3 regions of the Bradyrhizobium sp. SZCCHNR1043 genome follow, and region 1 is predicted to be linked to each of the others. Evidence: predicted binding sites of a transcription regulator. Region 1 holds the regulator's gene; each other region holds the start of a gene.
The links. The regulator LexA, encoded in region 1, represses DNA repair genes until DNA is damaged. The targets are predictions, from matches to a motif close to TGTTCNNNNTGTGTTCNG.
Positions count from the first base shown of each region.

Region 2: a site for LexA is predicted at 2,051-2,068, ahead of QX039_RS28810 (DNA recombination protein RmuC). Genes of this name have one in related genera too.
Region 3: a site for LexA is predicted at 2,493-2,510, ahead of QX039_RS30040 (YifB family Mg chelatase-like AAA ATPase). Genes of this name have one in related genera too.

Region 1 covers NZ_JAUEYN010000005.1:113,921-121,493, reverse strand. The annotation lists gene QX039_RS10290 (MBL fold metallo-hydrolase) at 1-257, opposite strand, end outside; gene QX039_RS10285 (LysR family transcriptional regulator) at 342-1,295, shown strand; gene glp (gephyrin-like molybdotransferase Glp) at 1,528-2,739, shown strand; gene lexA (transcriptional repressor LexA) at 2,946-3,644, shown strand; gene QX039_RS10270 (hypothetical protein) at 3,903-4,343, shown strand; gene QX039_RS10265 (hypothetical protein) at 4,509-4,784, shown strand; gene QX039_RS10260 (ComEC/Rec2 family competence protein) at 4,739-7,030, opposite strand; gene QX039_RS10255 (hypothetical protein) at 7,170-7,382, shown strand; gene QX039_RS10250 (glutamine--tRNA ligase/YqeY domain fusion protein) at 7,404-7,573, opposite strand, start outside.
Region 2 covers NZ_JAUEYN010000018.1:38,156-45,728, reverse strand. The annotation lists gene QX039_RS28815 (AmpG family muropeptide MFS transporter) at 1-744, opposite strand, end outside; gene QX039_RS28810 (DNA recombination protein RmuC) at 788-2,020, opposite strand; gene def (peptide deformylase) at 2,190-2,717, shown strand; gene fmt (methionyl-tRNA formyltransferase) at 2,859-3,794, shown strand; gene truA (tRNA pseudouridine(38-40) synthase TruA) at 3,912-4,649, shown strand; gene QX039_RS28790 (HAMP domain-containing methyl-accepting chemotaxis protein) at 4,804-6,861, shown strand; gene dapE (succinyl-diaminopimelate desuccinylase) at 6,881-7,573, opposite strand, start outside.
Region 3 covers NZ_JAUEYN010000020.1:18,679-26,251, reverse strand. The annotation lists gene QX039_RS30050 (PAS domain-containing hybrid sensor histidine kinase/response regulator) at 1-449, opposite strand, end outside; gene QX039_RS30045 (hypothetical protein) at 577-804, opposite strand; gene QX039_RS30040 (YifB family Mg chelatase-like AAA ATPase) at 907-2,445, opposite strand; gene QX039_RS30035 (DUF2336 domain-containing protein) at 2,680-3,750, shown strand; gene QX039_RS30030 (outer membrane lipoprotein carrier protein LolA) at 3,770-4,603, opposite strand; gene QX039_RS30025 (DNA translocase FtsK) at 4,727-7,201, opposite strand; gene QX039_RS30020 (aminotransferase class I/II-fold pyridoxal phosphate-dependent enzyme) at 7,213-7,573, opposite strand, start outside.

The DNA.
Region 1 (7,573 bases):
CGCTCCTTGTCATTGCCGGTGGCCGTGTCGATCAGGACCACCCGCTCTGGCGTCCGCACCAGCCAGCTATGGATGCTCAGGCGCAACGATCCCGTGTGCGGATCGACCGATCCCGGCCCCACCTGGCCTCGTTCCCGAACGATGCTGTCTGCTTCTACGCCCGGAAACAAAAACTCTCCCTCGACCGCATCGAGGCCGATCTCGAAGATCCTCGTGATGGTGGCGTCTCCGACGCGATAGGTCGTGATGTCCTGCATGTCTGGCCGCCTCGATCCGAACGGTGGTCTTGTCTGGGCCGAGATCTAGGACTAGGTCATACATTCCTCAAATCGATCCAGCTCATGCAGTCCATCGATCACTTCGATCTTCGCTCCTTCGACCTCAATCTGCTGGTCGCGTTCGACGCGCTCATGCAGGAGCGCAGCGTGACGCGCGCGGCCGCACGCCTCAAGGTGGGTCAGCCTGCGATGAGCCATACGCTGTCGACGCTTCGCGTGCTGCTGCAGGACGAGCTGTTCGTCCGCGTCGGCGCCGTCATGCAGCCGACGCCAAAGGCTGCGGTGCTCGCCGGGCCGGTTCGGGCGGCGCTGGGGCAGATGCAGGCAGCGCTGCATGCCGCACCGGAGTTCGACCCGGCGACCGAGCAGCGCACCATCCGCCTGGGATTTTCAAGTGAGGTCGAGCTGCTGCTGATCCCCGAGCTCACCGCGGTGCTCCGTCGAACGGCGCCCGGCGTGCGGCTTCTCAGCCGGCCGACCGAGCGTAACGAAGTGCATCGCCTGCTCGACGACGGAGCCTTGGATGTCGCGGTCGGCTGCTTCGACGCCGTCGCACAGCGGCACAGATCCCAGCTCCTGTTCGAGCAGGCGCTGAGCTGCGTCTACAATCCAAAGCGCATCGCGATGAAAACACCGATCAGCCTCGCCGACTATCTGTCGCTTCCGCACGCGCTGGTGACGCTGACCAACAGCCTGCAGGGCTGTCTGGAGGCGGCGCTGGATGAGATCGGGACCGAGCTCAACGTGGTCTCGGCCTCCTCGGAATTCCTCAGCGTGCTGGCGACGGTCGCCGCATCACCGGTGATCACGACGATACCGACCAGGATGGCAAAGCTCTACGGGCCGCGATTTGGGCTGACGCTCTGTCCCGCGCCGTTGAAGCTGCGGCTGCCGGCCGTCTCGATGGTCTGGCCGCTGCAGCTCGATCGTGATGCAGCATCGGTCTGGCTGCGGAACATGGTGGCGGATATCCTGCACACGACCGAGCGCGCCGCCTGTCGCGCAGCTGCTGGATAGAACGCGGGGCGGGAGCTAACCGGAACGGCGCATCGGCCAACGCCTTGGCACTGCGGTCGACCTTCTGCGCACTGATTGCAGGGTTTCTCGCGCGGTCGTGAGGCAGCGGCCCGGACGCGGCCAACATCAGACGATCAGAAGGCAGGAAGCGGCCTGAGCCCTTGGCCGAGCCGTGCGCGTTCGGTTAGAAGGCGACTCATTCGATCTGCCGTCTCCATCCGAAGGAACTCTCATGGCCCTGATGCCGGTGTCTGATGCGTTGTCCGCCGTGCTCGCCGGCGCGGAGCCGCTGGCCGAGGAGCTGGTGACGCTGGACGAGGCCCATCACCGCATCCTGGCCCGCGACCTCGCGGCGCTGCGGACGCAGCCGCCCGAGGCGATGTCGGCGATGGACGGCTACGCCGTGCGCGCGGCGGACGCAGCCCAGGCCAAGGTGCGGCTGAGGGTGATCGGCGAGGTCGCGGCGGGGCGGCCGTTCGATCGCGTGGTCGGACCCGGCGAGGCGGCGCGCATCTTCACTGGTGGCGTTGTCCCTGAGGGCGCCGACGCGGTGGTGATCCAGGAGGACACGATCGCCGAAGATGGCCACGTCGTGATCACCGAGGCCGCGATCAAGGGCCGGCACATCCGGCCCGCCGGCGTCGACTTTCATGAGGGCATGGTGCTGCTGAAGGCGGGCCGCCGGCTCAGCGACCGCGACCTGTCGCTGGCGGCCAGCATGAATCATCCGGCACTGCCGGTGCGGCGCCGGCCGAAGGTGGCGCTGCTCGCCACCGGCGACGAGCTCGTGATGCCTGGCTCGACGCCCGGCCCGGGCCAGATCGTCTATTCCAACGGCTACGCCCTGCGGGCGCTGGTGCGCAGCGAGGGCGCGACACCGATCGATCTCGGCATCGCCGCGGATACGATGGAGGCCACGATCGCCGGGATCCGGCGGGCGCGCGAGGCCAAGGCCGACATCCTGATCACGACCGGCGGCGCCTCGGTCGGCGATCACGACCTCGTCAAGCAGGCGCTCGAAGCCGAGGGCGTCGAGATGGCGTTCTGGAAGATCGCGATGCGGCCGGGCAAGCCGATGATGCACGGACGGCTCGGCGACATGAGGGTGATCGGACTGCCCGGCAATCCGGTGTCGTCCTATGTCTGCGCCATCCTGTTCCTGGTGCCGCTGATTCGGCGGCTGCTCGGCCGCGACGAAGCTCGCATGCCACGCGAGACCGCCCTGCTCGGCCGCGAACTCGGGGCCAACGATTCGCGCGAGGACTATCTGCGGGCGCAGCTCGAGGAGCGCGCCGACGGCACCCTGATCGCAACGCCGGTGACCCAGCAGGATTCGTCGCTGCTCGGCAATCTCGCGCTCTCGCAGGCGCTGGTGATCCGGCGGGCGTTTGCGCCGAAGGCCGCCGCCGGCAGCCCGTGCGAGATCCTGCGCCTGCCGAGCTAGGCCGTTTCCCCCGGCAAAGCCCGGTCCGTTCACTACAATTTAAGGATTGCGGAACACACATCGAACATATAGTGTCCGTTCATGATTTGTTTTTAGTATGTTGCGGGCGACGCGATGATGGTCCGACTCCAAGGCGCTCTCAGCCGGTTTGTGCTCAAGGCGCAGCTCCTGGACTCGGACGACAACAAACTGGGGACCAGGTCGAGATGCTGACGCGCAAACAGTACGAACTTCTGCGGTTCATCAACGAGCGGCTCAAGGAAGCCGGCGTGCCGCCGTCCTTCGACGAGATGAAGGATGCGCTCGATCTGCGCTCGAAGTCCGGCATTCATCGCCTGATCACGGCGCTCGAGGAGCGCGGCTTTATCCGCCGGCTGCCCAACCGCGCCCGCGCGATCGAGGTGATCAAGCTGCCCGAGCTGTCACAGGCTGCCAACAACCGCCGCGGCTTCACCCCATCGGTGATCGAGGGCAATCTCGGCAAGGTGCGCACCAGCACTCCCGCGCTGGACGATGGCGAGCGCCCCGTCGCGGTGCCGGTGATGGGCCGCATCGCCGCCGGTACCCCGATCGAGGCGCTACAGACGCGCAGCCACACCATCAGCGTGCCTGCCGACATGCTCGGCAACGGCGATCACTATGCGCTCGAGGTGCGCGGCGACTCCATGGTCGATGCCGGCATCCTCGACGGCGACATGGCGCTGATCCAGCGCAACGAGACCGCCGACACCGGCGACATCGTGGTAGCGCTGATCGACGATGAGGAAGCGACGTTGAAGCGCTTCCGCCGCCGCGGCGCATCGATCGCGCTGGAGCCGGCCAACACCGCCTACGAGGTGCGCATCCTGCCGCCCAACCGGGTGAAGATCCAAGGCAAGCTGGTCGGGCTGTATCGCAAGTACTGATCGCGGACGCGATCGGTCGATCGGCGGCGAGCGCACGCGCTTCTCCGCCGATCGAAATTGGTCACGCGCGAATGCACCTCAGGATGTGCAGCGCGGCATGCTCAAACGCTTGTGATCGCCCGCGGGCGCACGCGGTGCAGATCAGCGCAGAATTGCCGTGAAGCGCGCGCTAACATCTCCTCGATGTCCACTCTGATAGAGGCCTGCGCCTGTCCGGGGGGAGCGTGGGTCGGCTATCTCTCAACGAGGAGCGATCCGATGTGTGACTACAGCCTCCATGCGGTTGCGTCCCGTCCCGCCAAGGTCGGCGAGACGTTGATCTCGACGACGTTTCGCGGCACCGCCACCCGCGGCTTCGCCCTCGAGAGCGAGCCGACCGTCGCAGTCTGCATGCTGCCCGGCACCGAGTTGGCATTTGTCGAGGACGTCCGCTACGACAGCCGCTGGCTCTGGACCCGGACGATCCGCGAGCGCGTCGCGAAGTTCAACAGCATCGAGACGCACATCCCCGATCGCCATCACGACGCGATCGAATTCGCCGACGGCCGCCACGTGCTGGTGACCCAGCTCTGCGAGGGCCAGCGCGTCACCGTGCTACAATTGCCGGTCAGCAAGCAGCCGGCCGAGCGCCGCCCGGGCATGGCGGAGGACGTTCCGGCTTCGCAGGCCACATCGATTCGCCGCATCAGCATCACCTGAGCGCCTGCGCGTCCGCATTTCTCTCGGCCATGAGCGAGCTTTCGGCCGGGGGAGATTTGGTTTCTGCAAGCGCAAGGTCTTTCCGGCGAACCTCACGCTCCGGCATCGCATCGAATAGGAACGACATCCCTCGGCCAGCATTGTGTGCCGGGGGAGCTTGCCGCCGTGGTCAACAAGATCGATTGGAACAAGGCCGGCCGGCTCTCCGAGTCCGGCCGCTACATGCTTGCGTTCGGATGGCTGACGGTCACGGCTGATGACATCGCCATCTGGCAACGCTATCCGGGCGCTGCGTTCACGCTGGTCGAAGGTCCCTCGCTGTTCGATGGACCCGATGACACCGTGTATCATCTCGGCACGTTGTATCATCTCAGCACGTTCGAGCTGTCCGGCGCTCAATCCTGCTCGCCCTGCTCCGTCTCCGGCGGCGTCGCGTCCTGAAGCCGCGACACCGGCGCACGCGGCGTCAGCGTCGTGTCGAACTCGCCGGCCTCGGCGGGCGCCGGCCACCACGGGCGATCGGTGCCGCCAGCGCGCACCGGCGTGACGGAGAAGCCGGTGCCCCGCTGCACCAGCATCAAGGCGCCCTGCTGCTGCAGGCGCTGGCGATCGATGACGGCCGCCGCGCAGGATGACGGCGCGGCGCGCGCGGTGACGATCAGCGCGGCACGGGCGCAATCATCGTCGAGCGCCTCGGCGCGCAGGGTCAAGGCGGCGAATCGGCCGTCGGCCATCGCGACCACGCAGCCCGCCTCGTCGCAGGAGACGCCATCGGCGAGCGATGAATCCGCCGGCAGCCGGGCATCGGCGTCGGCCGCGAGCCACTCCTTGGTGGCGAACACGTCCTTGCCGGTGCGCATCACATGCAGGCGTCCGTCACGGCCGCGCACCGCCACCGCGCGCCCATCGCCGGCGATCAGCACGTCGGGCAGCGGCGTCGTGGCGGCCCACGCGGTGGCCACCACGAGCCCGACGGCACCCGACCAGCGCAGCGGTGTGCGCATCAGGCCGATCAGGATGACGCCGAGGCTGGCCAGGATCAGCGGACCGATGCCGAAGCCCGGGATGCGCCCGACCGCGCCAGGCAGCGCCGCCACCCAGCGCGTCACCGCGATCATCCAGTCGATGCCGAGGCCCATCAGCGTCCACCAGGGACCGTCGAGCCCGAACGGCGCCGCCAGCAGGCCGAGCAGTCCGGCGGGCATCACCAGCACCGAAACCACCGGCATCGCCGCGAGATTGGCGAGCACGCCATAGGGCGTGACGCGATGGAAGTGGAACGCGGCATAGGGCGTGGTCGCAAGCCCCGCGATCAGCGAGGCCAGCAGCAGCATCGCAAGCTCGCGGCCGCCCCACAGCGCGATGCGCTGCGTCGTGGAGCTGTCCGGCCTCGCAAACAGTTTGGGCAGGCCGAACTGCACCAGCGCGACCAGGCCGAGCGTCGCCGCGAACGACATCTGGAAGCTCGGATGCACCAGCGCTTCGGGTGCCGCGATCAGCACGATCATCGCCGCGACCGCGAGCGTGCGGAAGGTGACGGCGCGGCGATCGACCATGACCGCGATCAGCACCACGGCCGTCATGAAGAACGATCTCTGCGTCGCGACCTCCGCGCCCGACAGCAGCAGGTAGAACGCCGCCGCGACCAGCGCCGCCGCGGCCGCCCATTTCTTGATCGGATGGCTGATAGTGAGGCCGGGGATCAGCGCAAGCAGCGCGCGCACGGCGAAGAACACGACGCCGGCGACGACGGCCATGTGATAGCCGGAGATCGACAGCACGTGGCCGAGGCCGGAGACGAACATCGCATCGTTGACATCGGGCGTGATGGCGTCGCGCCGGCCGGTCAGCAGCGCGGTGGCGATGGCGCGCTCATCGCCCGTCAGGCGGGCGCGGATGCGTGCGTCGATCGCATCGCGCAGGCCCTGCATGGCCGCCGCATAGCCCAGGCCGAAGCCGGCGGCCTGCGGCGGCGTCGCCGTCGTGATCGCGCCCATCACGAAGCCGGAGGCGCCGATGCCCTGGAAGAACATGTCGCGCGCGAAGTCGTAGGATCCCGGCCGCACCGGGGCCATCGGCGGCAGCAGCCGCGCCTTGAGCTGCACGAAGCTGCCGACCTCGGGCGCCGTGCCCTTACGCACCGCGAGCCGCACGCGCGCGATCGTGGCGGCGTTGCGCGGGCTCTCCATCGCGGTGACGCGCAGCACGATCCGATCGCTGCGCTCGCGGATGTCGCGCGCCTCGACGAAGCCGGACAGCGCCACCGAATACAACGGCCGCGCCAGCACTGGATGAGCGACACGCGCCGTCTTGATGGTCGCCGCGGCAAAGCCGCACGCCGCCGCCGCGATCATCACGGCAACCGGAAACATCCGATGCCGCCGCATCATGATGGCGACGATGCAGAGCAGCGCCGCGGTGGTGGCGGCGATCCAGAGCACCGGCTCGTGATCGGCGGTGAAGTACAGCGCGATGCCGGCCCCGAACGCCACCGGCACCCAGGGCAGCAGCCGGCCCGCCCCGGCCTCCTCGACCGCCCAGCTCTTCAGGCGGGCGGCGAATGCCGACGACGCGCCGGACCCGATCGCGGGCCAGCCGCCGGCCAGCGCGCCGCGCGGCGGCCAGACATCGGCCATCGTGCCCGCGAGCCCGCGACGCCCTCCCGGCGGCCTGACCGGCTCCGCCATTGCCCACACCACCCGTTACTTTACGGGCATGGAGGCTAGCGAAACCACGGGGAATCCGACTAGCGGAACGGAACGAGAATCCAATCCCGGTGCCGGGAACGTCATTGGAACTTTCGGCACCGCACGGGCTTATGCGGGTATGGACCACCATGACAATGACGATCCCTTTGCCGACCTCGCGCTCGACACGGCGATCCACCTGCGCTGGACGTTGCGGGACATCAAGGCCCACCGGCTCACGCTCTCCCCCGTCGCCGACGATGATCTCTCGCTCCTCGCGGAGCGCGGCCTGGTCGAGGTCAGCGATGGCGTGCCAACGCTGACCGAGGCCGGCCTCGCAGCGATCAATTGAGCTGCGGCTGCGGTCCCCATCTCATCCCTTCGCGACCTCCTTCGCAAAGGTGTCGCGCAGGCCGATGGTGCGGTTGAACACGAGCTTGTCGGGCGTCGAATCCGGATCGCGGACGAAGTAGCCCTGGCGCTCGAATTGCATCGGCGCGTCCGAATTGCTCTCGGCGATCGCCGGCTCGATGCGGGCGTCGG
Region 2 (7,573 bases), on a different contig from region 1:
CGCGGTGTCCGCACCCATCGCGGCCTCCGCCTGCTGCGACTGGGCCGGCTCGGTCGCCGCGAGGGCCGTGATCGTGCCGATCAGCACCAGTACGGCCATCGCAACATAGCCCCACATCCAGGACGACGGACGCGTCAGCCCCGAGTTCTCGAATGCACTGACCACCACCAGTGCGCCGGCGGTCGAGACCAGCATGCCGATGCGATAGGCGGCGACATACGCCGCCATGCCCGCGGCCTGCTCGCTCTCCGGCAGGCTCTCGACGCGGAAGGCATCGACCACGATGTCCTGGGTCGCCGACATCGCGGCGACCAGCAGCGCGGCCAGCGCCACCATGAACGGCGCATGTGCCGGATCGGTGAGCGCCAGCAGCAGGATGGCGCCGATCAAGAGCAGCTGTGCGAACACCAGCCAGCCGCGCCGCCGTCCAAACGCGCGCGTGAGCAGCGGCACGTGCAGCGCGTCCACCAGCGGCGCCCAAAGGAATTTCAGCGTGTAAGGCGTTCCGACGAGGGCGAACAGCCCGATCGTGCCGAGATCGACGCCGAGCTCACGCATCCAGATCTGAAGCGTCGAGCCGGACAACGCCAGCGGCAGTCCCGACGAGAAGCCGAGGAACAGCACCACGAGCACGCGCGGCTGCAAGTAGACGGCCATGCTCTCGCGCCAGGTGGGGGCGGGTTTGGCAGCGCCGGGCTTTGGAGCGGCAGCAGGGATCTCGGAAGCGGCGTCAGGTGCGGTCATGGGCGGGTGGTAGCAGATTTGAACGGCCTTCGCGACGCCACCATCACTCCCCCACCTGCACGCGTCCCGCCAGCGGAAACAGATCCGGCGTCGTGCCGGTAACCGGCGCGATGCGTGGTGAGTCCACCGGCGAATCCTGCTTGCTGAAATCGAGCTCCTCGATGCGGGCGGCGCGCTTCTCGATCTTGTCGGCGGAAATGAGGATCTGGCGGATGTCCTCGCCGACATCGCCGAAATGCTTCTGCAGTTTGAGCACGCGCTCGCGCAGGCGGCCGAGATCGTCGCCGAGATGGATCACCTCGTTGCGGATCTGGTCGGCGGCGTCGCGGATGCGCGCATCCTTCATGATCTGCTGCATGACCTGGATCGCGAGCATCAGCAGCGACGGCGACACCAGCACGACGCGCGCTCGATAGGCTTTCTGGATCACGTCGTCGAAGCCGTCATGGATCTCGGCATAGACCGATTCCGACGGCACGAACATCAGCGCCGTGTCCTGCGTCTCGCCGACCACGAGGTACTTCTCGGCGATGTCATTGACATGGCGGAGCACGTCGGTGCGCAGCCGCTGCGCCGCGGCGCGCTTCTCGTCCTCGGTCACGGCGTCGTGCAGCGCGGTCACGGCTTCCAGCGGAAACTTGGCGTCGATGCACAGCGGCCGCGTGTCGGGCAGGAACACGACGCAGTCGGGGCGCTTGCCGCTGGCGAGCGTGTGCTGAAACGCGTAGCTGCCCTTCGGAAGCCCGTCCTGGACGATCGCCTCCATGCGCGCCTGGCCGAAGGCGCCGCGCGACTGTTTGTTGGCGAGGACGTCGCGCAAGGTCGTCACTTGCGTCGTCAGCTCGCTGAGATCACGATGGGCGTTGTCGATGATGCCGAGGCGCTCGTGCAGCACGCGCAGACTATCCATTGTGTGGCGCGTGCTCTGCTCCATCGACTGTCCGACGCGGTGGGTGACCGCATCGAGCCGTTCGTTCACGCTGCGGGCCAGGTCCACCTGACGGCCGGCGAGCAGCTGGGCCATCGCGTCGACCCGGCCGGAGGCCTCGCTCTGGACGCGGATCATCTCGCCGAACCGTTGTTCGAGCTCGTCAGCCCGCATCGCCTGCTGGGCGGCGAGCTCCGCGCCGCGCCGTCCGGAGCGGGCCACGGCGGCCACGATGATCACGAGCAGTAGCAGCACCAGTACGCCGAATCCGATCAGCGCATCGCTCGCCCTGATGGGCAGGTCGCCGATGATGACGACGACAGGATTGAGGGATTGGCTGACGGTCATCACCCCCGTCTATCCGATTCGCGCAAGCTCGCGAACGAAGAGAGAACAATTATGGTTAAGGGCACGTTAAGAATCATGGTTAACGAAACGTTGAAATTCATGGTTAGTGAAGTCTTAACCGCGAGCCATCACATTGACCCCGCCGGTTCCGCGGCTTAAATCGCGCGCCATGTCCCTAAGAGAAATCATCATCCTGCCGGACCGGCAGTTGCGGCTGGTGTCCAAGCCGGTCGAGAAGGTCACGCTGGAGATCCGGCAGCTGGTCGACGACATGTTCCAGACCATGTATGACGCGCCGGGCATCGGGCTCGCAGCGATCCAGGTCGCGCAGCCGCTGCGCGTCATCACCATGGATCTGGCCAAGCCCGACGCCAACGGGGAAGGCAAGCGCGAGCCGCGCGTCTTCATCAATCCGGAGATCGTCGCCAAGTCGGACGAGCTGTCGGTCTACGAGGAAGGCTGCCTGTCGATCCCCGAATATTACGAGGAGGTCGAGCGGCCGGCGCGCGTGCGCGTGCGCTTCACCGATCTCGACGGGGTGGTCCGCGAGGAGGATGCCGAGGGGCTCTACGCCACCTGCATCCAGCATGAGATCGATCATCTCAACGGCGTGCTGTTCATCGACTATCTGTCGAAGCTGAAGCGCGACCGCGTGATGAAGAAGTTCACCAAGGCCGCCAAGCGCGCCAGCGAGTAACGATCAACTCTCTCCTCCGTCATGCCCGGGCTTGACCCGGGCATCCACGTCTCGCCGCGCGTTACAGGCAGCTCGACGTGGATGGCCGGGACAAGCCCGGCCATGACGCGGAGGATTCGGCAATGCAGGATCTTCCACCAGATGCCGCTTCGCCTGATCTTCATGGGCACGCCGGATTTCGCCGTGCCGACCCTGCTCGAACTCGCCGGCCACGGCCACGAGATCGCGGCGGTCTATACGCGCGCGCCGAAACCCGGCGGCCGCCGCGGCCTCGCGCTGCAGCCGACGCCGGTCGAGACCGAGGCGCGCCGGCTCGGCATTGCCGTGTTCACGCCGAAGACGCTGAAGACCGAGGAGGCCTTGGCCGAGTTTCAGGCTCATCAGGCCGATGCGGCCGTGGTCGTCGCCTACGGCATGATCCTTCCCCAAGCCATTCTCGATGCGCCCAAGCTCGGCTGCTACAATCTCCACGCTTCCCTGCTGCCGCGCTGGCGCGGTGCCGCGCCTATCAACCGCGCGATCATGGCGGGTGATGCCGAGTCCGGCGTCATGGTGATGAAGATGGATGTCGGGCTCGACACCGGCGATGTCGCGATGGCCGAGCGCCTTGCGATCACCGACGCGATGACGGCGTCCGATCTGCACGACCGCCTGTCGCGGATCGGCGCCGATCTCATGGTGCGCGCGATGGCGGCGCTGGAGCGCGGCGGGCTGACGCTGACGAAGCAGGCAGAGGAAGGCGTCACCTACGCCGCCAAGATCGAGAAGGCCGAGGCGCGGATCGACTGGACGAAGCCGGCCCACGCGGTGCTGCGGCACATCCACGGCCTGTCGCCATTTCCTGGCGCCTGGAGTGAGTTCACGCTTGATGGCGAAGCGGTCCGCTTGAAGATCCTGCGCTGCGCGCTTGCCGGCGGCAGGGGCGAGCCGGGCGCCGTTCTTGACGAGCAGCTCACCATCGCCTGCGCCGACGGCGCCATCCGCGTCACCGAGCTACAGCGCGCCGGCAAGGGTCCCATGAAGGCCGCGGATTTCCTGCGCGGCACCCGTATCGCGCCGGGCCTGCGTTTCGGCTGACCACCTCATCTCGTCATGCGCGGGCTTGACCCGCGCATCCATCTCAAGAACAAGCTTCGCCCAGGGATGGATTGCCGGGTCGAGCCCGGCAATGACGGCAAAACTCGATCGGGTCAGATGCCCCGCTACAAGCTCACCATCGAATATGACGGCGCGCCGTACTGCGGCTGGCAACTGCAGGCGACCTTGCCGTCGGTGCAGGGCGCGCTCGAAGCGGCGGTGCAGGCGACCTGTGGCGTGCCGACCCGGGTGCATGGCTCGGGGCGCACCGATGCCGGCGTCCACGCCACCGGTCAGGTCGCGCATTGCGACGTTGAGAAAGAATTCCGGCCCGACAAATTGCGCGACGCGCTCAACGCGCATCTGCGGCCCAACCCGATCGCGGTGCTCGACGCCGAGATCGTTCCCGACACCTTCGAAGCACGCTTCTCCGCCCGCAGGCGGCACTATCGCTATCGCATCGTCAACCGCCGCTCCAATCTCGCGCTCGAGGTCGGCCGCGTCTGGCGCGTGCCGCAGCGGCTCGACTCGGACGCGATGCACGCGGCGGCCCAGCGGCTGATCGGCAAGCATGATTTCACGACTTTCCGCGACACGGAATGTCAGGCAAAATCGCCGGAGAAGACGCTCGATCAGCTCGACGTCGTCAGGGACGGCGATGCGATCACCATCCTCACCTCCGCACGCTCCTATCTGCACAGCCAGGTGCGCTCGATGGTTGGCTCGCTGGTGTGGGTCGGGCAGGGCCGCTGGAGCGCCGATGATCTCGCCGCCGCGCTCGCCGCGCGCAATCGCGCCGCCTGTGGCGTCGTCGCCCCGCCGGAAGGCCTCTATCTCGTGAAGGTCGACTATTGAGATCGTTCTGCAGTGGAACCCGCGAATCGCTATTAGCTGCCAATGATTATCCTAATGAGTAGTCGTTTCGGGAGTAAGGGACAGGATTCATTAACTCCAAATTGAAGCCCTCGCTGCTATCCGGACCTCAGGCTGCTGTCCAGCGAGGTCGATCGTGCGCATTCGTCAAGTCTTCCTGCTCTCTTTGCTGCTCGGGGCCGTCATCGGCCTGCTCGCAACCATGTTGTTCGCCTGGCAGCAGCTGACCTCGCTGCAGGCCGCGAGGACGGCAGGCCGTGATACGCAGCTGCTGGCCGCCATGCTGCGGCTGCCGGAAAAGCTGAACCTCGAGCGCGCCATGGTCAATCCGCGCCTGGCATCGCCGAACCCGGCGACGGCCGATGAGCTGGCCTCGCTGCAAAAGATACTTCAAGGCTCCGATGATGCGTTCGCCAAGGCGCGAAGCCTGGCGCAACTGAGCGAAGACACGGCCGCGCTGGAGTCGATCCAGCAGAAACTGCGTGTCATGCGAGGATCCGCGCTCGAAGCCGTCGCTCTGGCGAAGGCGGCCCGGCCTGAGGCCATTGTCCGCGATTACGTGCCGCAGATGTTCACGATCCAGGAAACGACCGGCAGCCATGTCGACGTGATCGTGCGCCGGATCAATGCGGCCAATCCCGCGGTAGGCCAGGCGGCGCGTCTCGCGGTGATCGGCTGGGATTTGCGCGACTGGGCCGGTCGCGCCACGACGACGTTCGTTCGCATGATCGCGACCAAGCAGCCGATGGCGGGTGAACCGGCCGAGGCGCTCGCGACGTTCAAGGGGCGCATCGAGCGCATCTGGACGACGGCCAAGCTCGCTGCTGCCGAGATCAACCAGAAGCCGATCTTCGCGGCCCTGACCGAGGTCGAGAATGGCTATTGGGCCCGCGGCGGCGAGTTCTATTCGTCGCAGGTGGCGCCGAACCGGGGCAAGGTGCTCGAGCTCGATCCCGACCAGTTCCTGCGGTCCGTATTCCCGATCCTCGATACGATCCTGCCGCTGCGCGATGCAGCCCTCGCCGAGGCGCTGAGCCAGAGCGAGGTCGCGATCGCCGAGTCGCAGACCCGTTTTGTCCTGGCGCTGGTCCTGTTGCTGGTCAACGTCGCGGCCGCCGCACTGGGGACGGTCTGGTTCAATGCCCGCGTGATCAAGCCGCTGTCGAATCTGACCGAGATGATCCGTCGGATCGCCGGTGGCGAGCGCAGCGTCGAGATCGGATATGGCGATCGGACCGACGAGATCGGCACGCTCGCCAACGCCATCGGTGTTCTGCAGGAGAAATCGGCGGAGGCCGACCGGCTGTCGCTGCAGGGCGCCGATGCCGAGGCCCGGCGCGACGCGCGCCGGCAGAAGATCGAGGCGCTCACCCGGCGGTTCGGCGAGGTCATCGACACGCTGTGCGGTCGGCTGAGCGATGCCGCGAGCGGCCTGAAGCAATCGGCCGAGACGCTCGACGGCTCGGCCAGCACCACCGCATCGCGCGCCACCGCGGTGGCGGATGCGGCGGCGCAGGCGACCTCCGGCGTCAACACGGTGGCGGCCGCCTCGGAAGAGCTCGACGCGTCGATGAAGGAGATCACCCGGCAGATCGCGGAAGCCGCGTCGGAATCCTCCAACGCGACCAGCCAGGCACTCGATACCACTGACAAGGTCCGCACGCTCGCCGGCAGCGCCACGCGCATCGGCGACGTCGTGCAGCTGATCCGCGCCATCGCCTCGCAGACCAATCTGCTCGCGCTCAATGCCACGATCGAATCGGCGCGCGCCGGCGAGGCCGGCAAGGGTTTTGCCGTCGTTGCATCCGAGGTGAAGAGTCTCGCATCCCAGACCAGCAAGGCCACCGAGGAGATCGAAAGCCAGATCGCCGCGATCCAGAACGAGACCGGCAGCACGGTGGCCGCGATCGAGAAGATCGCCGCCGTCGTCAACACCATCAGCGGCGTCACCGGTGCGGTGGCGAGCGCGGTGGCCGAGCAGAGCGCCACGACCCGCGAGATCGCCCGCAGTGTGCAGCAGACCGCGAGCGGCACCAACGACGTCTCGTCGTCGATCGCGCTGGTCAGCGCGGCCGCCGCGGACACCCGCGGATCGGCGCGCTCGCTGCTCGACTCCGCGGCGAGCCTTGCCGGCCAGGCCACCGACCTGCGTCGCGAGGTCGATCAGTTCCTGGCGGAGGTGAAGGCCGCCTGATCAGGATCAGGCGCGCCGCTCAGGCGAAATATCTTTCGAGAATGCCGCGATAGATCTTCGTCAGGGTCGCGATGTCGGCGACCGAGGCGCGCTCGTCGATCTGGTGCATGGTCTGGCCGACCAGGCCGAACTCGATCACCGGGCAGTAGCTCGAAATGAAACGCGCGTCCGAGGTGCCGCCGGTGGTGGAGAGCTCCGGCTTGCGCCCCGTCACGCTCTCGATCGCGGCGACGGCGAGGTCGGTGAACGGTCCGGGCTTGGTCAGGAACACGTTGGAGTTCGACGGCAGCCAGTCGATGTGGGCGCGGATGCGGTTGCCACAGGCCTTGGCGAGCCGCTCTTCCACCAGCGCGCGCAGCGTCTCCTGCGTATGGCAGTCATTGTAGCGGATGTTGAACTTCGCCCGCGCCAGGCCCGGGATGACGTTGGTTGCGGTGTTGCCGACATCGACGGTGGTGAATTCGAGATTCGACGGCTGGAACTGCGCGCTGCCATGATCGAGCGGCTCGTCCGACAGTGCGACGATCAGGCGCGAGATGTCCGGCACCGGGTTGGAGGCACGGTGCGGATAGGCGACGTGGCCCTGCTTGCCCTCGACGATCAGGGTGCCGGACTGCGAGCCGCGGCGGCCGATCTTGATGCAGTCGCCCATGACCTCTTGATTGGACGGCTCGCCGAGCACGCAATGGTCGAATCGCTCGCCGCGATCGGC
Region 3 (7,573 bases), on a different contig from region 1:
CCGAGCAGGTTGTCGCGGTCGAGGCCCGCCATCCGGCAATAGGCGTCGTTGACGAAGATGATGCTGCCGTCGCGCGCGCGCATGACGATGAGGTCGCCCTGCTGCTCGAACAGATTGCGGGCGCGCTGCTCGGCTTCCTGCAGCTCCCAGTTCCGGTCCGCCAGCACCTCGTTGTGGAGCGCAATCTTGTGCATCTTCCTGGCGACGAAGCGCAGCCGCATGCTGAGCGTGGCCAGGCCGACGCAGGCGAGCGCGAACAGGAAGCTGGCGCCGATCGCGAACGTGTGCGGGTTATAGCCGGAGTTGTCGGAAATGCTGGCCTTGATGAAGCCGTACGCGCCGCCGAAGCCGGCGGAGAAGATCATCAGCGAGCGCAGGATCGCGAAGATGGTGCGGTGACGGCGCATGAACCGGCGCAGGCGCAGCCTGAAGCGAAAAATCGGTCCCATCTCGATCACCCCCGACGATTTCGATCCCAATGTCATGGCCGGCCCGCACCATGCGGCGTCGGTATTGCTGAGACTTTGAAAGGTCGTGCACGCGCGATTCTGCCGTGCAGAGATGGTGAACCGGGCGTTAGCCCGGCTCACAGAACCGGATCGGTCGGTGATGAGGCGTGGTTGCGCGCGCGGGATCATCGGTGAAGTCGACATGGAGATCGGCGTGAAAGGGCGCGGAGCCGAGCGAGACGCTGTCGGCACCGACGGCAATGCAGGGCTGCGGGGAGGGCGCCAATTCGAGTCTGGCGATGACCGCCGCCGCGATCAGCGGCACGGCCAAAACGAGGACCTTGAAACGCAACATGATACGCACCGACGCGGAAGGCCTGATGACGGAACGCGGGCCCTATGGTTGTCGGAGCGTAAAGAGAAGTCGTTACCAGAGTGTTGAGGGGGAGGGGCGCCTTTACGCCGCATGGCGATTGTCCTCCGCCAGCGCGCGATACGACAGCGCCTCGGCCAGATGCAGCCGGCCGATCGCCTCGGCGTGGTCGAGATCGGCGAGCGTCCGCGCCACGCGCAGCACGCGGTGATAGCCGCGGGCGGACAGCCGCATCGTCTCGGCGGCTTCGCGCAGCAGCTTCTGGCCGGGCGCATCGAGCCTGGCGATCTCGTCGAGCACGGCGGCCGGCGCCTCGGCGTTGGTACGGATGTGCGGCAGGCCGGCTTTGGCGTAGCGGGCGCGCTGCAGGTCGCGCGCGGCCGCGACGCGGGCCGCGACCTCGGCCGAGCCTTCCTTGGACGGCGGCAGGATCAGGTCGGCGGCGGTCACCGCGGGCACCTCGATGCGCAGGTCGATGCGGTCCATCAGCGGGCCGGAGATGCGCATCTGGTAGTCGGCGGTGCAGCGGTCGATGCGGCCGCGCTTGCAGGCATAGCCGGGCTCGAAGGCGTTGCCGCAACGGCACGGATTCATCGCCGCGACCAGCATGAAGCGGGCAGGGTAGGTGACGCGATGGTTGGCGCGGGAGATCGAGACCTCGCCATTCTCCAGCGGCTGGCGCAGCGAATCCAGCACGCGCGGATCGAACTCCGGCAGCTCGTCGAGGAACAGCACGCCCTGATGCGCCAGCGAGATCTCGCCGGGGCGGGCGCGCAGGCCGCCGCCGGTCAGCGCCGCCATGCTGGCGGAATGGTGCGGGCTGCGGAACGGTCGCCGCGACGTCAGCGCGCCGCCCTCGATCTCGCCGGCGACCGAGGCGATCATCGAGACTTCCAGCAGCTCCGCCGGCGACAGCGGCGGCAGGATCGAGGGCAGCCGCGCCGCCAGCATCGACTTGCCGGCGCCGGGCGAGCCGATCATCAGCAGATGATGCCCGCCGGCAGCGGCGATCTCGAGCGCGCGCTTGCCGCTCTCCTGGCCCTTGATGTCGCGCAGGTCGAGCAGGCTTGCGGGTGCCTCCTGGATCTTCGGCTGCGGCCGCGACAGCACCTGCGTGCCCTTGAAATGGTTGGCGATCTGGATCAGCGAGCTCGCCGCGATGATCTGCAAGTCCGGGCTCGCCCATGCCGCCTCGGCGCCGCAGGCGGCCGGGCAGATCAGCCCTTCCTCGCGGCCATTGGCGCCGATCGCTGCCGGCAGCACGCCGGCGACCGGCGCAATCGAGCCGTCGAGCCCGAGCTCGCCGAGCACCGTGAAGCCGCCGAGGGCATCCGGCGGAATGGCGCCGATCGCGGCCATCAGCCCCAGCGCGATCGGCAGGTCGTAATGGCTGCCTTCCTTGGGCACGTCGGCCGGCGCGAGGTTCACGGTGATGCGCCGCGCCGGCAGCGCCAGGCCCGAGGCGATCAGCGCCGAGCGCACCCGCTCGCGCGCTTCCGACACCGCCTTGTCCGGCAGGCCGACGATCGCGAACGCCGGCAGTCCGGGCGCGACCTGGACCTGCACGTCGACTGCGCGGGCCTCGATCCCCTCGAAGGCGACGGTGGAAACGCGCTGGACCATGATGCCCCTCCCGGGCAAGGAGGCTAGCGGATGCCGGCATTGTTCGCAAGAACAATACGGGAACACTGTCGTTGCCGCGCTCTGCCGCAATCCATTAACGACAGCCGCGTGGGGTTTCAGCTCCGTCCGCCGGGCTTAACGCCCCTTTAGTCCGGCCTTCGCATTCTTCCTCAATTGATGATCGACCCGCGCCTCCGTCAAAAGCCGAGGGAGGCGCCCAACGAGGGACGTGCGATGCCTCCAGCGCCTGCGGCAGCTCCGACCGCCAAGACGCCCGCCGGTGATGCGCGGACGGTGTCCGAGCTCGCCACCGACATGCTGCGCCGGACCACCAGCCTGTTCCTGGCCGGTCCGCGGCCCGCGTCGGCCGAGCAGCTCGATCTCTACGATCAAATGTTCGCCCGGCTGATGCCGCAGGTCGCGACCGAGCTGCTGGCCGAGCTGAGCATGGCGCTCGCCGGCGTGGAGCGTGCGCCTTACGCCACCGCGCGGCTGCTCGCCGTTCACCCCGAATTGCGCGTCGCCGGACCGATGCTGGCCAAGGCGGCGGTGCTGACCGAGCGCGACCTCGCCGAGTTCATCCGCACCGGCAGCCCTGCGCATCTCGTCGCGCTCGCCAGCCGCAGGGGCATTGGCGAGAGCCTCACGACGCAGCTGATCGCACGCGGCTTTCCGGCGGTGCGCATGGCGCTGGTACAGAACCTCTCCGCCCGGCTGTCCGAGGATGGCTATCGCAGCCTGTTCAAGATCGCCGAGCGCGACGAGGATCTCGCCGAGAAGCTGGCGCTGCGCACAGATCTGCCGGCCAAGCTGTCGCGGGCCTTCGTCGCTGCGGCGAGCGAGGGCGCCCGCGCCCGCTTCATCAAGGCCGCACCGCCGGCGACCCGCGCCACCCTGCAGGCAACGCCGACCCGATCGCCCGGCGCGGCAATGCGCGCGATCTGGGATTATCAGCAGGTCAAGGCCGAGGTTGCCGCCCTCAGCCGCACCGGCAAGCTCGGCGACTCCGCCGTCAACCGCTTCTGCGCCACCGGCGATTTCCCTGCCGTGATCGCAGCGCTGGCGCTGCTCTGTGTCGTCACCATCGAGACGATCGAAGCGCTGCTGGAGGAGGATCGTCTCACGGATCTGCTGCTGGCCTGCAAGGCGGCGCGGCTGAGCTGGGCGACGACGTCGATGATCCTGCGCGGCCGGCCCGGCTGCGACGCGCTTCCGGCCGATGACCTCGAGGAGGCGCGCAAGCGCTTCGAGAAGCTTGCACTGTCCGAAGCGCAATGGAAGGTGCGCGGGCTCGAATCGCGCTGAGCGAGCGCGAGAGGCGGCGTCAGCCCGGCGGCGTGCTCGGATAGGCCGTGAAGTCGATCTTGAACATCGCCGGATCGAGCTTCTTGGTCGTATCGAGATTGTAGACCGCGATCGTGGTGTCGTAGCCCTGCGGATCGGTCACGGTCCACTGCTTGAGCTGGCCGTCCTTGGTGCCGAGCATCAGCATCAGCCGGCTGGTGCCGATCAGCGCCTGCTTCTCCTCGATCGTGATCGTGACGTAGAGGTCGTCGGCCGCGACCGCGATCACGTTGGTGTCCTTGAGCAGGTCGATGCGGTCCGACAGCAGATAGCGCAGCGGCGTCTGCGACAGCGGATAGACGTCCTGGGTCGCGAGCTTGCGGTCGCGCACCACCAGCGAGGAGCCGTCGGCGATGATGTCGATCGGCGTCGGCGGCTCGTATTCGAAGCGGACCTTGCCCGGCTTCTGGATGTAGAAATCGCCCTTGGTCTTGCTGCCGTCCGGGCCGACCTGGACGAAGTTCCCGACCAGCGTCTGCAGCGACGACAGATAGGCGCTGACCTTGGCCGCCTGCGCCTTCTGGTTGGCGTCGAACGAGGTGAAGATGCTGGCCGGCACGTTGCGCCGGGGATCGGGAATGATCGGGTTGGGCGGGGCGGTCTGGGTGGTCGAGGGACTCTGGCCCGAGCGCTGCTGGTCGGAGGCGCTGAGCTGGGAGCCGCTCTTCGGGCCTGATTTCGGAGCCGGCGTGCCCTGCGCGGCGGCGTGACCGGACGCACCGGCGACAGAGCATGTCGTCACGGCGCAGGCGACCAGCCAGGCGCAGATCCGGCGCCCGCGCGAAGCTGCGTGATACGAAAACGTGCTGTTCAACAAGGAGCTTTTCAAAACGACGTCCTGAGTTTTACGCGTTCTATCCCGGATCGGGCGGGCAGCGTGATCGTAATCGCGTGAAGATCGGGCACCGAAGCGGCGTTTCTGCGGCCATCGGGGCCGTCAGAATCCGCCTTCCTCCTCGGGCACCAGGATCTCGCGCTTGCCGGCGTGGTTGGCCTGGCCGACGATGCCTTCCTGTTCCATCCGCTCCATCAGCGAAGCGGCCTTGTTATAGCCGATCTGCAGCCGGCGTTGAATGTAGCTGGTCGAGGCCTTGCGGTCGCGCTTGACCACGGCGACCGCCTGGGAGAACAGGTCGTCGCCACCGCCGCCGCCCATGCCGGTGGCATCGAACACGGCGCCATCCTCCTCGCTCGGCTCCTCGGCGGTGACCGCCTCGAGATATTCCGGCGAGCCCTGTGCCTTGAGATGCTTGACGACCTTCTCGACCTCCTCGTCGGAGCAGAACGGGCCGTGCACGCGGCTGATGCGGCCGCCGCCGGCCATGTAGAGCATGTCGCCCTGGCCGAGCAGCTGCTCGGCGCCCATCTCGCCGAGGATGGTGCGGCTGTCGATCTTCGACGTGACCTGGAAGGAGATGCGGGTCGGGAAGTTCGCCTTGATGGTGCCGGTGATGACATCGACCGACGGGCGCTGCGTCGCCAGGATGACGTGAAGGCCGGCGGCGCGCGCCATCTGGGCGAGGCGCTGCACCGTGCCCTCGATGTCCTTGCCGGCGACCATCATCAGGTCGGCCATCTCGTCGACGATGATGACGATGTAGGGCAGGGGATCGAGGTCGAGCTTCTCCTCCTCGTAGATCGCCTTGCCGGTCTCCTTGTCGAATCCGGTATGGACGGTGCGCGTCAGCTCCTCGCCCTTGGCGCGCGCTTCGCCGAGACGGGCATTGTAGCCGTCGATGTTGCGCACGCCGAGCTTGGCCATCTTCTTGTAGCGCTCTTCCATCTCGCGCACGGCCCATTTCAGCGCGACGACGGCCTTCTTCGGATCGGTCACGACCGGCGTGAGGAGATGCGGAATGCCGTCATAGACCGACAGTTCGAGCATCTTCGGGTCGACCATGATCAGCCGGCACTGGTCCGGCCGGAGCCGGTAGACCAGGCTCAGGATCATGGTGTTGATGGCGACCGATTTGCCCGAGCCGGTGGTGCCGGCGATCAGCATGTGCGGGGTGCGGGCGAGGTCGATGATGATGGACTCGCCGCCGATGTTCTTGCCGAGGCACAGCGGCAGTTTGGCGACGCTCTCGGTCGCCTCCTTGGCGACGAGCAACTCGCGCAGGTACACCTTCTCGCGATGCGCGTTGGGCAGCTCGATGCCGATGGCATTGCGGCCGGGCACGACGGCGACGCGCGCCGACAGCGCGCTCATCGAGCGGGCGATGTCGTCGGCGAGGCCGATGACGCGCGACGATTTGATGCCCGGTGCCGGCTCCAGCTCGTACAGCGTGACGACCGGACCGGGATGCGCCTTGACGATCTCGCCGCGCACGCCGAAATCCTGCAGCACGCCTTCCAGCGCGCGCGAATTGGCCTCCAGCTCGCTCTTCGACAGCGGCTGGCGGTCGGAGGATTTCGGCGCCGCCAGCATCGAGACCGAGGGCAGGTCGTATTTGTCGTTGGACTTGCGCGCCGGCGTCTTGGCCGCGGGCTTCTTGCGGGCGCGGGGAGCGGGCTCCTCCTCCTCTTCTTCGTCCTCGCCTTCGTCGGCCTCGTCCTCGTCGCCGCCGTGCTCGTCCATCTCGGGCGCGAGCGTCGGCTTGCCCTGGCCGCGGCCCAGGCTCGGCTCCTGCCGGCTTGCGGCGGCGGCGCGCGGCTGCGGGCCTGATGACACCAGCGCGCGGTAGGCCGTGCTCAGGAACCAGACGACCTGCGCCTTCGCGCTCATGATGGCGTGGAACACCCAGCCGAGCCGGATCGCCTTGCGGTCGTCGTCGTCCTCGGGGTCGGCCAGCGGCGTGTCGTCGTCCTCATCCGCGAGCAGGCTCGGATCGGCTTCCTTCGCGCCCATGCCGCCGGCTACCAGCAGGCAGCCGATCATCGCAACCAGAAGAAGGGCGCCGAGCGCCAGCCGATAGATCATACCGGGCGGACCGAACACCACGGCTGGTGCGCGCAGCAGGGCGTCGCCGACCACGCCGCCGAGACCGGTCGGCAGCGGCCAAGCGTGCGAGCGCGGCCAGCAACTGGCAAGTCCGGCGGCGATGACGGCGCCGAGCACCCAGGCGCCGAAGCGCAGCGCCTCGCGATCGAACGGCCGGTGCGTCATCATGCGCCAGCCGCGGATCGCGATCGGCAGGATGACCATGATGGCGCCGAGGCCGAAGATCTGCATCAGGAGATCGGCGCCGATCGCGCCGGGATAGCCGACGATGTTGCGGATCGCGCGCGAGGTGGCGTGGCTCAGGCTCGGGTCCTGCACCGACCAGGTCATCAGCGCTGCCGCGGCGATGCCGGACAGGCCGATCAGCGCGAGGCCCGCGAGCTCGCGCAGCCGCCGCACCAGTGCGTCGCGCAGCGACGTCGGCAGGTGGTTGACCAGGGGAATGACTCGTTCGATCGCCGGCATCTGCATCAGCCCCGCGATTATCCCAGGACCTCGACCAGCCGGTGCAACGCCTCACCGGTGGAGTCGGCATCGGCCACCAGCGCCAGCCGGATATAGCCGACGCCTGGATTGAAGCCGTCGGCTTGCGGCCGCGCCAGGTAGCTGCCGGGCACAACCCGCACGCCGGCGTCGCGATACAGCCGCAGCGTCACCTCCTCGTCGCCGCCGCGATCGGCGACGTCGAGCCAGACGCAGAAGCCGCCATCGGGCCGCCTGTAGCCATAACGGTTGCCGATGATCTGGTCGGCGAGGTCGAACTTGGCGCGGTACAGCCGCCGGTTGTCCTCGACATGTGCCTCGTCGCCATAGGCGGCCACCGCGACATGCTGCAGCGGCACC